Pelobacter seleniigenes DSM 18267: one gene and its partner. The protein of the gene in region 2 binds, or shares a complex with, the protein of the main gene of each other region. Links are inferred from orthologs where the notes say so. Each region holds a gene or a part of one and is shown on either strand. Other genes may lie near its edges. The genes, in order: dnaN and dinB.

Region 1 (6,344 bases), 1.0 Mb from region 2 along the record:
ATCGGTCACTTCAATATCCTCTTTTTCCTCAGCAACAATGCTGATACTTTCATTCAGACAGATATCCTCGACCTGTTTATAGGACTGGAGAAGCAGTTTGTACTCATGGGATGAGAGGATCTCTACGGTATGGCGATCAATCCGCGCATGCAGATTGCCAAAGGTTACCAATATCCGGTCAGGGTCCTGCAAGACCTCATATTTGGTCTTCGGATCGACTTCTCGAAGCTGCTGGGCAAGGGGCTCGAGACTATCTTGATCGGCATAACCGTTCTTAATTTTTCCTCTGACGAATATTTTCAGAATTTCACTTGGTATTCCCTTGTTGACTATCTTATCAAAGTGCTTGTTATAATTAATAATATTCCGCAAAGTCGGAATAATCTGCTTACCCCGCAAAACTTTATTCCCTTGCTCCATTTCTACGGCAATACCTTCGGTACCATTATCCAAAAGGTATTCCAGCAGGGCATCATCATCTTTCAGGTAAATTTCCCGTTTGCCCCTTTTGACCTTATAAAGGGGCGGCTGGGCGATATAAAGATGACCTCTTTCAACAATTTCCGGCATTTGTCTGAAAAAGAAGGTCAGCAGCAGCGTCCTGATATGAGAACCATCAACATCGGCATCAGTCATGATAATAATCCGATGGTAACGTAGTTTAGACACATCGAAATCATCCTTGCCAATACTTGTTCCCATGGCCGTAATCAGGGTTCTTATTTCATTAGAGGTGAGCAGCTTGTCAAAGCGAGCTTTTTCAACGTTGAGTATTTTACCTTTCAGCGGCAGAATTGCCTGAAATCTTCTGTCTCTTCCCTGTTTGGCACTTCCGCCGGCAGAATCACCTTCGACCAGATAGATTTCGCACAAAGACGGGTCTTTTTCCTGGCAATCGGCAAGTTTACCTGGCAGTGACAAACCGTCCAGAGCACCTTTTCGGCGGGTCAGATCCCGTGCTTTGCGGGCTGCTTCCCGGGCACGAGCTGCGTCAATTCCCTTTTCTAGGATTTTTCTAGCAACCTGCGGATTTTCTTCCAGGAAAGTCGCCAACTTTTCATTCATCAGAGTTTCGACAAAACCTTTTATCTCAGAATTTCCCAATTTAGTTTTGGTTTGACCTTCAAACTGAGGATCGGAGAGTTTAACCGAGATGACGGCAGCAATACCTTCGCGCAAATCATCTCCGGATATGGCCACTTTGATATTTTTCAACAGATTATTATTGGTCGCGTAGTTATTCATGGTCCGCGTCAACGCAGCCTTGAATCCGCTCAAGTGGGTACCACCTTCGTGGGTGTTTATATTGTTGGCAAAAGAAAAAATCTTCTCATCATAGCCATCATTGTATTGAATCGCTATTTCAAGTTCGGCACCGTCTTTGGCCCCACTGAAGAAAATAGGCGTAGAGTGAAGGGAGTTTTTGGCTCTGTTTAAATATTCAACAAATGAGCGAATACCACCTTCATAGAGAAATTCATTGTTTTTTTCGGTCCTGCTATCGGTAATGACAATTTTTACTCCAGCGTTGAGGAATGCTAACTCACGCAATCTAGTCGACAAGGTTTCAAAAGAAAACACCAACGTTTCAAATATTTCAGGGTCCGGCCAGAAGGTTATTTTGGTCCCTCTTTTTATAGTATCTCCTTCAATTTTAAGCGGTCCGGTGGGTACACCTCTGACATAACTTTGTCGATGTATCTTTCCGTCTCGTCTAATTTCGAGATCAAGTTTTTCCGACAGAGCATTGACGACCGAAACGCCGACGCCGTGAAGACCGCCTGATACTTTGTAGGCACCCTCACCTTTATCGTCAAATTTTCCACCAGCGTGCAGAACTGTCATAACAACCTCAGCTGCTGACTTATTCTGTTTTGCATGGTGTTCTACCGGAATTCCACGACCATTATCTTCGACAGTAACTGAATTATCTCCGTGAATTGTAATATTAACATCATCACAATAGCCGGCCAGTGCTTCATCAATAGAATTATCAACAACTTCATAAACCAAATGATGAAGACCTTGTACGGATGTCGACCCTATATACATTGAAGGTCTTTTTCGCACAGCTTCAAGTCCTTCTAAAACTTGAATACTATCGGCACCATATTTTTTTTCTTCAGTCATATTACCTCTTCTGCCTAATTGATTACTGAACCGTTTTCAAATAAGAATATTCCATTATTAGAATATAAATTTTTTACTGGTAATGTCGTTGTAATAAAAATTTGTCCAGAATTATCAAAAAATTTATCTATAATTTTATCTTTTCTATTGTTATCAAGTTCGTTAGAAATATCATCTAAAATAACGATCGGAAAATCATCATGAACTGATTTATAATCTACTATTTGAGATAATTTTAAATTTAATAAAAATGTTTTTTTTTGTCCTTCTGATGCATATTTTCTAATATCATTATCATTTATTTTAAAAACAATATCGTCTGAATGTGGTCCAATAATTGTATAACCATATTTCAATTCTTTACTAAAATTTCTATTAAATCTTTCAAGCAAATCTTCTTCTATTTTTTCATAAGTATAATCATTATACTTTAAGCAATAATTTTCTCCTTGCTGTATAGAAAAATATTTTAATTTTTCATTTATTCTTTTTATAAGGTCCATTCTTTTTTTTATAATAATAGATCCAAATTCAATTAATTTATTCTTCCATGCATCAATTTGTTCCTTATCTGAAGGGCTGTTTTTAAGTAAAATATTTCTTTGTTTTAAACATTTTCTATATTTATTAAACAAGTCAATATAATCAAAATCAGTTATAAAAATGGCTCTATCAATAAAATTTCTTCTAAATTGAGGATAAATTGATAAATAATTAATTTCATCAGGATAATATAATATTGTATTTATTACTTTATAAAATTCCCTATTTTTTGGAACTTTAGAGTTTAAAGATATTTTTTTTGTTTTATTTTTATCTATATAAACTTTTATATTATTATTAGTTCCAGCGTTATATGTCTCTATATTTATAAATGAGTTTTCTTTTCCATTTTTTATCAAATCTAAAATATTTTTAGTTCTATAACTTTTGAAATAGGAACAATAGTAGATAGATTCAATAAAATTAGTTTTACCTTGTGCATTATTTCCAGTTAAAAAATTTATTTTTTCATCTGGAATAATATTTAAAAATTCAATATTTCTAAAATTTTTAATTTTAATACTATTTATAAGCATTAATTTTACTAAAGTCTCATGGGCATAATAACTGAAAGATAATTATCATCGCTCTCAGGGCTTATGCGTCCTGGAGAAATATTGTCTTTTAAATTAAAAATTATATTTTCAGCTTTAATAACCTGTAAAATATCCATTATATATTTAGCATTAAAGCCAATCGAAATTTCGTCTGCATTATATGCAATATCCAATTCTTCTCTCGCATCACCCAAATCTGGATTTGAAGAACTCAGGACAAGAAAATCTTTATTAAAATTTAGTTTTATACCTTTTGATTTTTCACTTGATAAGATAGATATTCTTTTTAAAGAATGTAAAAATAGATCTTTATTTATTACAGCAAAATTTTTTCCTTTTTCAGGAATAACTCTCTTATAATCAGGAAATTCTCCGTCAACCATTCTCATTATTAAAATTGTATTTTCATATTTAATTATAAAATTATTGTCTGTAATTCCAATTTCAATATCTTGATCGGAGTTTTCAATTAATTTTCTAATTTCAAAAATGCCTTTTTTAGGTAAAATAAATCCTTCTTTAAATTTATCACCTAAATCACCATTTACTTTTCTTTGAACCATTGAAAGCCTATGGCCATCTGTTGATACAAATGTTAATAAATTATTATCCTCGATTCTCTCTTCTTTGACATAAATTCCAGTGAGATTAAATTTTGTTTCATCACTTGAAATTGAGAAGACAGTTTTATCAATCATTTCGTTAATTATATTTCCATTAACTTTAAATATATCATTATTAATTTCGGGGAATTTTGGAAAATCCTCGGGAGAAAGTCCAACGAGATTAAAGATAGATTTTTCACATTTAATCTCCACCCAAAAATTGCTTTTTGAGGTGAAATATACATTTTTATTGGGTAATTCCTTAATTATTTCAAAAAGTTTTTTTGCGGAGACGGTAATTTTACCCTCTTCTTTGATGGCGCAATTATGTTTGGTCTTCAGACCGACTTCCAAATCTGTTGCTGTTATCAGGATTTCTTCATTTTTAGCTTCAATGAGGACATTCGCCAGTATTGGTATGGTATGGCGTTTTTCGATAATTCCCTGAACTTTTGTGAGTGCTTTAAGAAAGTCGTCTTTTGAGATTTCAAATTGCATTTCGTCCTCCGTCAACAGTGCATACTAAGTACTATATTAGTAATAATTTAATAGTAGTAACAGTAGTGGCTGTTTAAATGTTGATAAGTATCTAACCTATTAAAAAATAAAGAAAAATTATTTCAAAATCGGTGTGGAAAATTTACCTATTTTGTTGCTCAATTGTGAACATTTTTTTTTATATCCCACTTAGGCAGGATTTTTACTATTTATCCACATTTAAGACCCCATCTTTTCCATGAGTTTTTCAACGGTCATTCTTGTATGCAGATCCTCTTCCATTTTTTTGTCTATTTTTTTTATGGCATGGATAATGGTGGAGTGATCCTTACCGCCGAATTTTGTGCCTATTTCCGGGTAGGAAAGATCAGTTAGTTTTCTGCATATATACATGGCAATCTGTCTTGGTAAAACAAGATTCTTTAATCTTTTCGATGATTTAAGTTCAATTGACTTAATTTGAAAATGTTCAGCGACGGTTTTTTGAATTTTTTCTATGGTTATTTCTTTGCTGTTTTCGATGATAATATCTTTTAATATGGTTTTTGCCATGTTTAAATTTATTGGTGTTGAAGTTAAGCTTGCATATGCTCCAACGCGGATTAAATAGCCTTCCAACTCCCGGACGTTGCTGGTGATTGAATTGGCCAGAAAGTAGGCGACATCTTCAGGGAGGTCAATTTTGTTTTGATCTGCTTTCATTTTGAGAATGGCCTGTTTTGTTTCCGTATCGGGTGATTGTATATCGGCGATAAGACCCCACTCAAACCTTGATCTTAACCTCTCTTCTAAATCCGGTATTTCTTTAGGAAATTTGTCCGAGGTTACAACTATTTGCTTATGAGATTCATATAAAGCATTAAATGTATGAAAAAATTCCTCTTGGGTACTTTTTTTACCTGCTATAAACTGAATATCATCTATTAATAATATATCTATGGACCTGAATTTATTTCTAAATTCATCCATTTTTGCATGCCTTAATGAATTTATTAATTCATTAGTAAATTTTTCTGAAGAATAATAACAAACCTTTATATTATTATTCTTTTTAAGAACTTCATTTCCTATTGCATGAATAATATGTGTTTTTCCAAGTCCGACTCCTCCATATATGAATAAAGGATTATATGTTGTAGCTGGATTATTTGATACTGCTAGAGCTGCTGCGTGGGCAAATTGATTTGATGGACCGGAAACAAATGTTTTAAAAGTGTAATTAGGATTAATGTTGGATATTTCAAAAAATTCATTTTTTGATTTATTATCAACATTTTTAACTGTTTCTTCTAGCGGCTCTTTTGGAGTTTTTACTTCTTTATTTTTAAGATTTCTATTTATTTGTATTTCAATATTAAAATTTATTTTAGATATTTCATAGAGTGTCTCGCATATTATTTGATTGTAATTTTCTTTAACCCAGTCCTTTATGAATTTATTTGGAACCTCCAATATTATATGATCATCTGATATTTCCTTGGTTTGGATTGGCTTTATCCAGGTGTTAATATTCTGATCACTTATTTTACTTTTTAATTTATCAACGGCTTTTTCCCAAATATTCTTCATAATGATTCCACAAGTTATAAACAGCTGTGTATATCTCTAAAATGCTGATTTTATTAAAAAAATAATTAAATATTGCGTATTTGAATGATTTTGGACCCCTACTATAATGCTTATTGGTTTTATCTTCCAGAATAAATTTGTCTTTCTTTTTTCTTGACTCTCTTAGGTTGTTGTGATTAATGATACTGCTTTGTCAAGAAATCAGTAATGGAGGAAAAGCATGTCTAAGCGTACGTTCCAACCGAGCCGGATTAAAAGAAAGCGGACTCACGGTTTCAGAAAGAAGATGCAGACTAAAAATGGTCGCCAGACCCTTAGTAGGCGTCGGGCTCGTGGTCGGAAATCTCTTACCGTTTCCGTTCCACATAAATAATAGATGGATGCATCTTTCCCCGGTTGTTTAAGAATTAGAAAATCGTGGGAATTCAGATTGATTAATAAA
Region 2 (6,429 bases):
TCACGGTTGAGTTGGAAGGTTCCGCCAAACCGGCCTGCATTGCAGAATTTGTCGCCCGCCTTTATCCCTGAAAACAGCGAACGGCCTGGGCAGGAAACTGACCAGGCCGTTCGTTAAGTAATTAAGCAGAAATTTACTGCAAGCTGAGCTGATAAACCATGGCATAAACCGCATGCGGATCTTTGCCATGGGCGCTGGCGACCTCCTTCATGGTCTGTTCTGCCTTAGCGGTTATTCCCTGCTGTGCTAAGCCCGCCACGATCTTATCGACATCGAGCTGGTACATCCGACACAAATCAGCCAGCCGCCGCTGCCCCGTCCCCCCAGGCGGATCTTCCGGCATAGCGGCTGTCTGCCCGCCGGCTTGGGGCTTGAGGACCTCATAAAGCAATTTGGGAGAAACTCCGTTGGCCTCGGCAAGTTGACTGATGGTCTGCTTGCTGTCGGCTACCTGATACCCGGCTGTCCGCAACCGCTCCAGGCCTTCCGCCAGATCAACTTTGACCTTATATGAAAAATCCTCCAGCGAAGACATTTCCGCATGTCCGTAAGGAGGTTCACCATAATGCAGATTGGCGTTTTCGCTGATTCTCGCCCCGAGCTCAATAATTGAACTCATCGGCGGCAAACCGGCCAGGGTCCCGAAAAAAACCACCAGGGTGGCAACCAAGGCAACCGTAAAATCAGCAGTAAACAACCGGAACCGTTTTGCCTTATCCTTCATGTAGCTGAGCATCGGCTGCCAGTTGTAATAGACGTGCAGCACCATGGTGAGCAACAACAGAAAACCCAGGTTGATGTGAGCCGCTCCCCACTGTTCCTTACTTAAGCCCCACAGTCGCCAGTCGGCCCAGTAAGCCACCCGTCCGGCCGGGACAACATACAGAATGATACTGGTGGCGATCAGCAAAACAAAAGAAAGCAGTGCGGTCAGTGAAGTAATTTTTCGCATATTCATCGGTTGCAGCCTCCCGGGAGTGATTTTTCTGCAACACATATCATATTTTGAATATTCAAGAAGTAAAGATTTGTAAACTCTATCGACAGCTCACATGATGGCCCTCTTATCCGCCAACGCTCCAGGGCTGTTGCCTGCCTGAGGGAAAAAATCCCGGTGATGGAACAATGTGTTGCTATTATCTTTGATCCAATCTCACAGAAACCTAGACTGCTCACTAAACGATCCTGCATTGTCAATTAACAGCAACGGCGGCAGTCGTTAAAAAAGGTGGGGATGGAACAAGCTATAACAAAAACAGCGGACTTGTCTTATAGACAAGTCCGCTGCATGAAAAGAAAGGTAACAAATATTGCCAGAGATTATGACTCTTTTCTCCGCCGATACAGGGCCAGACCGGCCAGACCGGCACCGAGCAGAATGATCGTACCGGGTTCCGGTACCGGTGCAAAGTCCTCACCTTTAACGGTCAGAATGGAATAATCAAAGTAGAAATCTCCATACCATGATTGAATCTTCACATCAACCGTTCCCAGCAGGTTGACACTCAACAGACCGGCGATGGAAAAACCGATATCGTTATTGCTGTAATCGAAATTATAGGTGGTATCAGCCAATATGCCAGGCTGGCTGATCACGGCGATTTCGCCCAAATCAAGAAACCCGCGGTCGTCATAAAGTCCGATACTCAGGGTATAAGAAAACGCCAGGTCCTGGAGAGGAGTAAATCCGTTATCGGTAATATCATGGGTATAGCTGTAAGAGCTGTACCACCCGATATACTGGTCCGGATTTGCATCATAGGTATCAACCCAAGTCATCGGAGTTGCCAGAGCTGCGCCTGACCAGAAAACCAAAATCAACCCTGCAAGTAACAATCTTTTTAACATCACGTCCTCCCTCTATTCATTTGGTTTAGGATTTAGCGGTAAACTGCGAAATTGTCTTTTACAGAGCTAATAGCACTTATCGTGCCAAACACAAAAATCCTTAATTTCAAGATAGTTACAGACAAAGATAAGCAGAAATCCCCGCATGTAAAAGATATCGACAGCGCTTTCTTTCATATTCCGTTTTTCCGTCCCGGCCGGACTCTGGCAACAACCCACAGGACACTTGCAAACTGAAGGGTGTCGGGCTTTTTTACACGAAGGATTGAAAGGGCAACTCCAGCTGCAGCGGATCATGAAGAGGAATATCCGTGGTAAAATTGGATATTGTCACTCCTAGCAGTCTTACCGCCCGTTGCCCGGCAACGGTCTTCTGCAACAGTTGCTCTGCCAGAGCCAGAATCTCATCTGCTGAAGCGATGGGTTCTTCACGACTGATGCTACGGGTGACAATTTGAAAGTCAGCGTATTTCACTTTGAGGGTCAGCGTCTGCCCAGCGGTCTGTTTGGACTCCAGCAATACCGCCAGCTGTTCAGCAAGTTCGCCGATGATCGTCAGCATTTGCCCGATATCAGCGACATCCTCTCCCAAAGTCGTTTCTTTGCCGATCGATTTACGAACCCGATTGGGCACCACCGGGCGCAGATCAATGCCCCTGGCAATATTAAAGTAATACTGACCAGCCTTACCAAAATGCTGCTGTAATTCCTCTAGAGTGGGAATAAGCAGATCAGCTCCGGTTGCAATCCCCAGTCTCAGCATTTTCTGTTCAGTCACCTGGCCGACACCATGAAAGCGTCGAATCGGCAGTGCCGCGATAAACTTTTCGGCCTGTTCCGGGGTGACCACGGTCAGGCCGTCAGGTTTATTGACATCCGAAGCAATCTTGGCCAGGAACTTATTGTAGGACACTCCGGCAGAAGCGGTCAGGCCGGTGGTCTGGTTGATTTTTCGGCGGATTTCCTGGGCAATCCAGGTCGCGGATTGAATATTGAATTTATTATGAGTGACATCCAGATATGCTTCGTCCAGGGACAACGGCTCGACCAGATCGGTGTAGCTCAGAAAGATCTCCATGATCTGTTGCGACACCTGCCGGTAGACGGAAAAGCGCGGCCGGACAAAAACCGCCTGGGGACAAAGCCGATAGGCCCGTGCTGCCGGCATGGCCGAATGAATCCCGAACTTTCGAGCTTCATAGGAGCAGGTCGCAACCACCCCCCTGCCGTTCGGATCACCGCCGACAATGACCGGACGCTGCCTCAGCTCCGGGTGATCACGCTGCTCGACGGACGCGTAAAAGGCATCCATATCGATGTGTATGACTTTGCGAACAACAGTCATTTTCTGATCCATTGCAAGGTTGTGCCGGCCGGGTCCCACAGTATCCCGCAGTAGCAAGACTTTCCAACCGGCAACGGCTTCTTCATCCTAATCAACCTTCCACAGCACGCAACAAAAAAACCGCAGAAACACGATTGGGTTGAACAACCCGCCGGTCGGCGGCGCAATTCATCGGTGTTTCTGCGGTTTGAGTTTTTAACGGGTACTACCTGGTGCAGGCTTAATTGATCTCGACAACTTCAAGATCAAAAGTCAGCGCCTTGCCGGCCATCGGATGATTGGCGTCAAGCATGATCTTGCCGTCTTCAATCGATTTGACGGTCAACAGCAGCGGAGTTCCATCCTGCATTTGGGTCTGGAACTGTTGTCCGACCTGAGGAGACAACCCTTCTTCAAACTGGCTCGGATCAGCATCGAACACCATGTTGTCATTATACGGTCCATAGGCTTCGTCTTCGGGGATTCTGACTTGCTTGGACTCCCCAACTTGCATCCCGACAACGGCCTGGTCAAAGCCCGGAATGACCTGTCCTGCGCCAACTTCGAATTCCAGCGGTTCAGCCTCTCTGGATGAATCAAAAACCTCACCGTTATCCAGGGTTCCGGTGTAATGAACTTTAATTTTGTTACCTGCTGCCACGGCTGTCATGTCTTCTCCTGTGTGCAAAAAAATTCCTTGGGTCAGCAACGCAAGCCAGATACTTACGCTTGTCAATTGTCGAGGGTGGCATGTCTGGAAACTTAAATCAACCCTTGAGGGGATTTTTTCATCCCCACTGCAACCAAACACCTGTGCAGGAAGGAAATCAGCAGGTAAAGTTGTGGGAACTCAACGGTGGACAGGAGTCAGTCGTGCCTATATTGATTGAGATGCATTCTCTCATCTGAGAGACTAACCTGAGCATGGCCGGCTTTATCCTCTGCCGGATAGCCGATGCCGATGATGATGGGTGCGCGTAGATGCGCAGGGAGACCGAGAACCTGACCTGCATATTGCTCAGCACTCAAGTCCTCACTATACTGGCGCAACCTCAACTGTCCCCAGCAACTCTTCAGGCCCAAAGCCTCTGCGGCAAGCTGAACGATGATCGCTGCAAGGGCACTATCCTCTATCCAGACATCCGATTTCAGCGGATCGGCAACGATGACGATTGCGAGAGGAGAACTGATAAGGAAATTGAGGCCATGAGGTTTGGCTGTAGCCAACCGGGAGAGGATTTCCGGGTCATCCACCATGACAAATGAACAGGGTCTCAGATTGCGGGAACTCGGCGCCCGAAGCAGAGCTTCTTTAAGCAGGTCACGCTTGTCCTGTTCTACCGAACGGGGCAGAAATTTTCTGATACTGCGTCGCTGCCTCAACCATTGAAGCATCTACAAACCTCGCTGATCATAATCAAAGATCCCGCTCTGTTTCCCATCACATTCCCGCCATAAAACGACTACCCCTGAACATCTTTACCAGTCGAGACCCGGCTGATCAAACGATCGATCTCTGAAAGCATTTCCGCAGCATGAGCGTTATCCGCCTGGATGACACCAAGCAGGTAATTATCAATGGGGAAGACATAAAACTGCCGGTTGCCCTGGCAGCTGAAACTGAGATGACGACAACGACTGAAACCGGTCTTGGCAGTAATATCGTCTGCCAGGGTATTACTGATCAACATCAGATCGGCATAGATTTCCGGATCATCGGCACGACAGGTGTTGCCGATCCGAGTGCCGTCGTTCTTGACCAGCAGGCAGCTGTCAACACCCTTGATCTGGTTGATCCTGGAAATAAAATCCTGTGCTGTGGCCATACTGTTTCACCTCGCTCGGTTGTCGATGTAGGGAAATTCAGTGCTTATTGTCTGCCAATCAAAAGGCCAGCTTGCTCATGGCGTGGTTTCACACCGTTTTAGTTCCTCAATAATTTTCTGCGGTGCGGTCCCTGCCTTTAACTTCGTGACCACACGATAGCCCTGATAAGGAAACAGCAGATAACGATTCCTGCTGCCGGCATTAAACACCACAGAACGATAATTATTGCCGAAAGAGATATCGTTTTCGAGCAGATTCAGCATGCTTTCAATCACTTTCGGAGCCAGCCCGGTTACCGTACAGGTGCCGCTGTTCTTTTTGAGCAGTTTCCCGGGCTTGTCAAAAATTGCAAATTCATGAACCACGGCCAACTGCGCCAGGACCTGGGCCATGCGCAGGCTCAAGGGATCTTGGCTTGGTACCGCCGCGGCGGGGTTCCGCAGCTGATTTTCCGCGGCTTCATCTTTGCGTTTGAAAGCCTCGATCAACAGGTGTTCCATGGCCATCCCGACGATATTTTCCTGCCGCCGACACACGCCATCCATTTCTATTTCAGCATCACTCCAGCCAACAACATCCAGCGCGGCGCCAAGGCCGGTCAGATGTCCATAATCGGCATCGATCAGCTCTCCGCCACGAATATAAAGATAAGCCTGTTCACCGTTCAGGGAAGTCACTTTCAGGGTACAGTTCTTCTTCTCGGCCTTGACCAGTTGCAGAAAGGTTGCCAGGGTAATCCCGCGAATAAAGCTTTTCCCCTTGGCGTTAAGCCCGGTCAATATCCCGTCCAGCAGCATATCGAGATCCAGCGGCTTTTCCAGAAATTGCAGGGTATCCATCTTGGCCAGCCGTTCCTCGATCTCTGGAGTCCCGAATGCCGACATAACGATGACCGGTAATTGCGGCTGGTGGCGGCTGGTCCAGGCCAACAGTTCGAAACCGTTCATTTCCGGAAGTTTCAGGTCCGTCACCAGCAGGTCAATAGGTTGGACGCGCAGAATGTCAACAGCCTCCCGGCCGTTACCCGCGGTCAACACCTCGAATTTATCCCGATGAACCCGCAACCCGTCTTGCAGGGAGAGAAGAAAGGACGTTTCATCATCAACGATCAGAATTTTTTTCACGATACCACCCACATCTTTCGAAACACTGAGCTCCCTTTATAGCATAAATCCGCTTAACACTGAGTAATGGGTAACCGAACCACCGCTTCCGTTCCTTGCCCGAGATCGCTGGAAATGGAAATATCACTCTTCATTAATGCAAGAAGTTTCCGGGTAATGACCAGCCCCAAGCCGTTCCCGTTTGGTTTTCCGGTATTAAAAGGCTGAAACAGCTGCTGGAACTGCTCCGGAGATATACCGCAACCGTTGTCCCTGACCGACAGCCAGACCAAACGGTTTTTGGCTTCGGCTTTGATCCTGATTTCA

The links.
Region 1: the proteins of dinB (region 2) and dnaN are in contact, whole or in part, in a solved structure (PDB 1OK7), measured with the Escherichia coli proteins. The link is inferred for Pelobacter seleniigenes DSM 18267 from one-to-one orthologs.

The regions. Positions count from the first base shown.
Region 1 is NZ_JOMG01000002.1:1,506,752-1,513,095, forward strand. The notes cover bases 2,276-5,161. They hold dnaN (DNA polymerase III subunit beta), read right to left. Parts: upstream 4,334-5,161; coding sequence 3,218-4,333; downstream 2,276-3,217. Other genes in these bases: recF (DNA replication/repair protein RecF), read right to left, coding at 2,276-3,209; dnaA (chromosomal replication initiator protein DnaA), read right to left, coding at 4,553-5,161. In the rest of the region: gyrB (DNA topoisomerase (ATP-hydrolyzing) subunit B), read right to left, coding at 1-2,130; more of recF, read right to left, coding at 2,145-2,275; more of dnaA, read right to left, coding at 5,162-5,902; rpmH (50S ribosomal protein L34), read left to right, coding at 6,123-6,275. UniProt on the Escherichia coli protein: Confers DNA tethering and processivity to DNA polymerases and other proteins. Acts as a clamp, forming a ring around DNA (a reaction catalyzed by the clamp-loading complex) which diffuses in an ATP-independent manner freely and bidirectionally along dsDNA.
Region 2 is NZ_JOMG01000002.1:2,501,862-2,508,290, reverse strand. What follows is about bases 1,148-4,118. They hold dinB (DNA polymerase IV), read right to left. Parts: upstream 3,194-4,118; coding sequence 2,102-3,193; downstream 1,148-2,101. Other genes in these bases: N909_RS0114265 (nitroreductase family protein), read right to left, coding at 4,040-4,118; N909_RS0114270 (FKBP-type peptidyl-prolyl cis-trans isomerase), read right to left, coding at 3,414-3,842; N909_RS0114285 (PEP-CTERM sorting domain-containing protein), read right to left, coding at 1,321-1,848. Outside these bases: N909_RS0114295 (MaoC family dehydratase), read left to right, coding at 1-71; N909_RS0114290 (DUF4405 domain-containing protein), read right to left, coding at 134-958; more of N909_RS0114265, read right to left, coding at 4,119-4,567; N909_RS0114260 (hypothetical protein), read right to left, coding at 4,636-4,998; N909_RS0114255 (DUF4388 domain-containing protein), read right to left, coding at 5,074-6,123; N909_RS0114250 (two-component system sensor histidine kinase NtrB), read right to left, coding at 6,177-6,429. UniProt on the Escherichia coli protein: Poorly processive, error-prone DNA polymerase involved in translesion repair and untargeted mutagenesis. Copies undamaged DNA at stalled replication forks, which arise in vivo from mismatched or misaligned primer ends.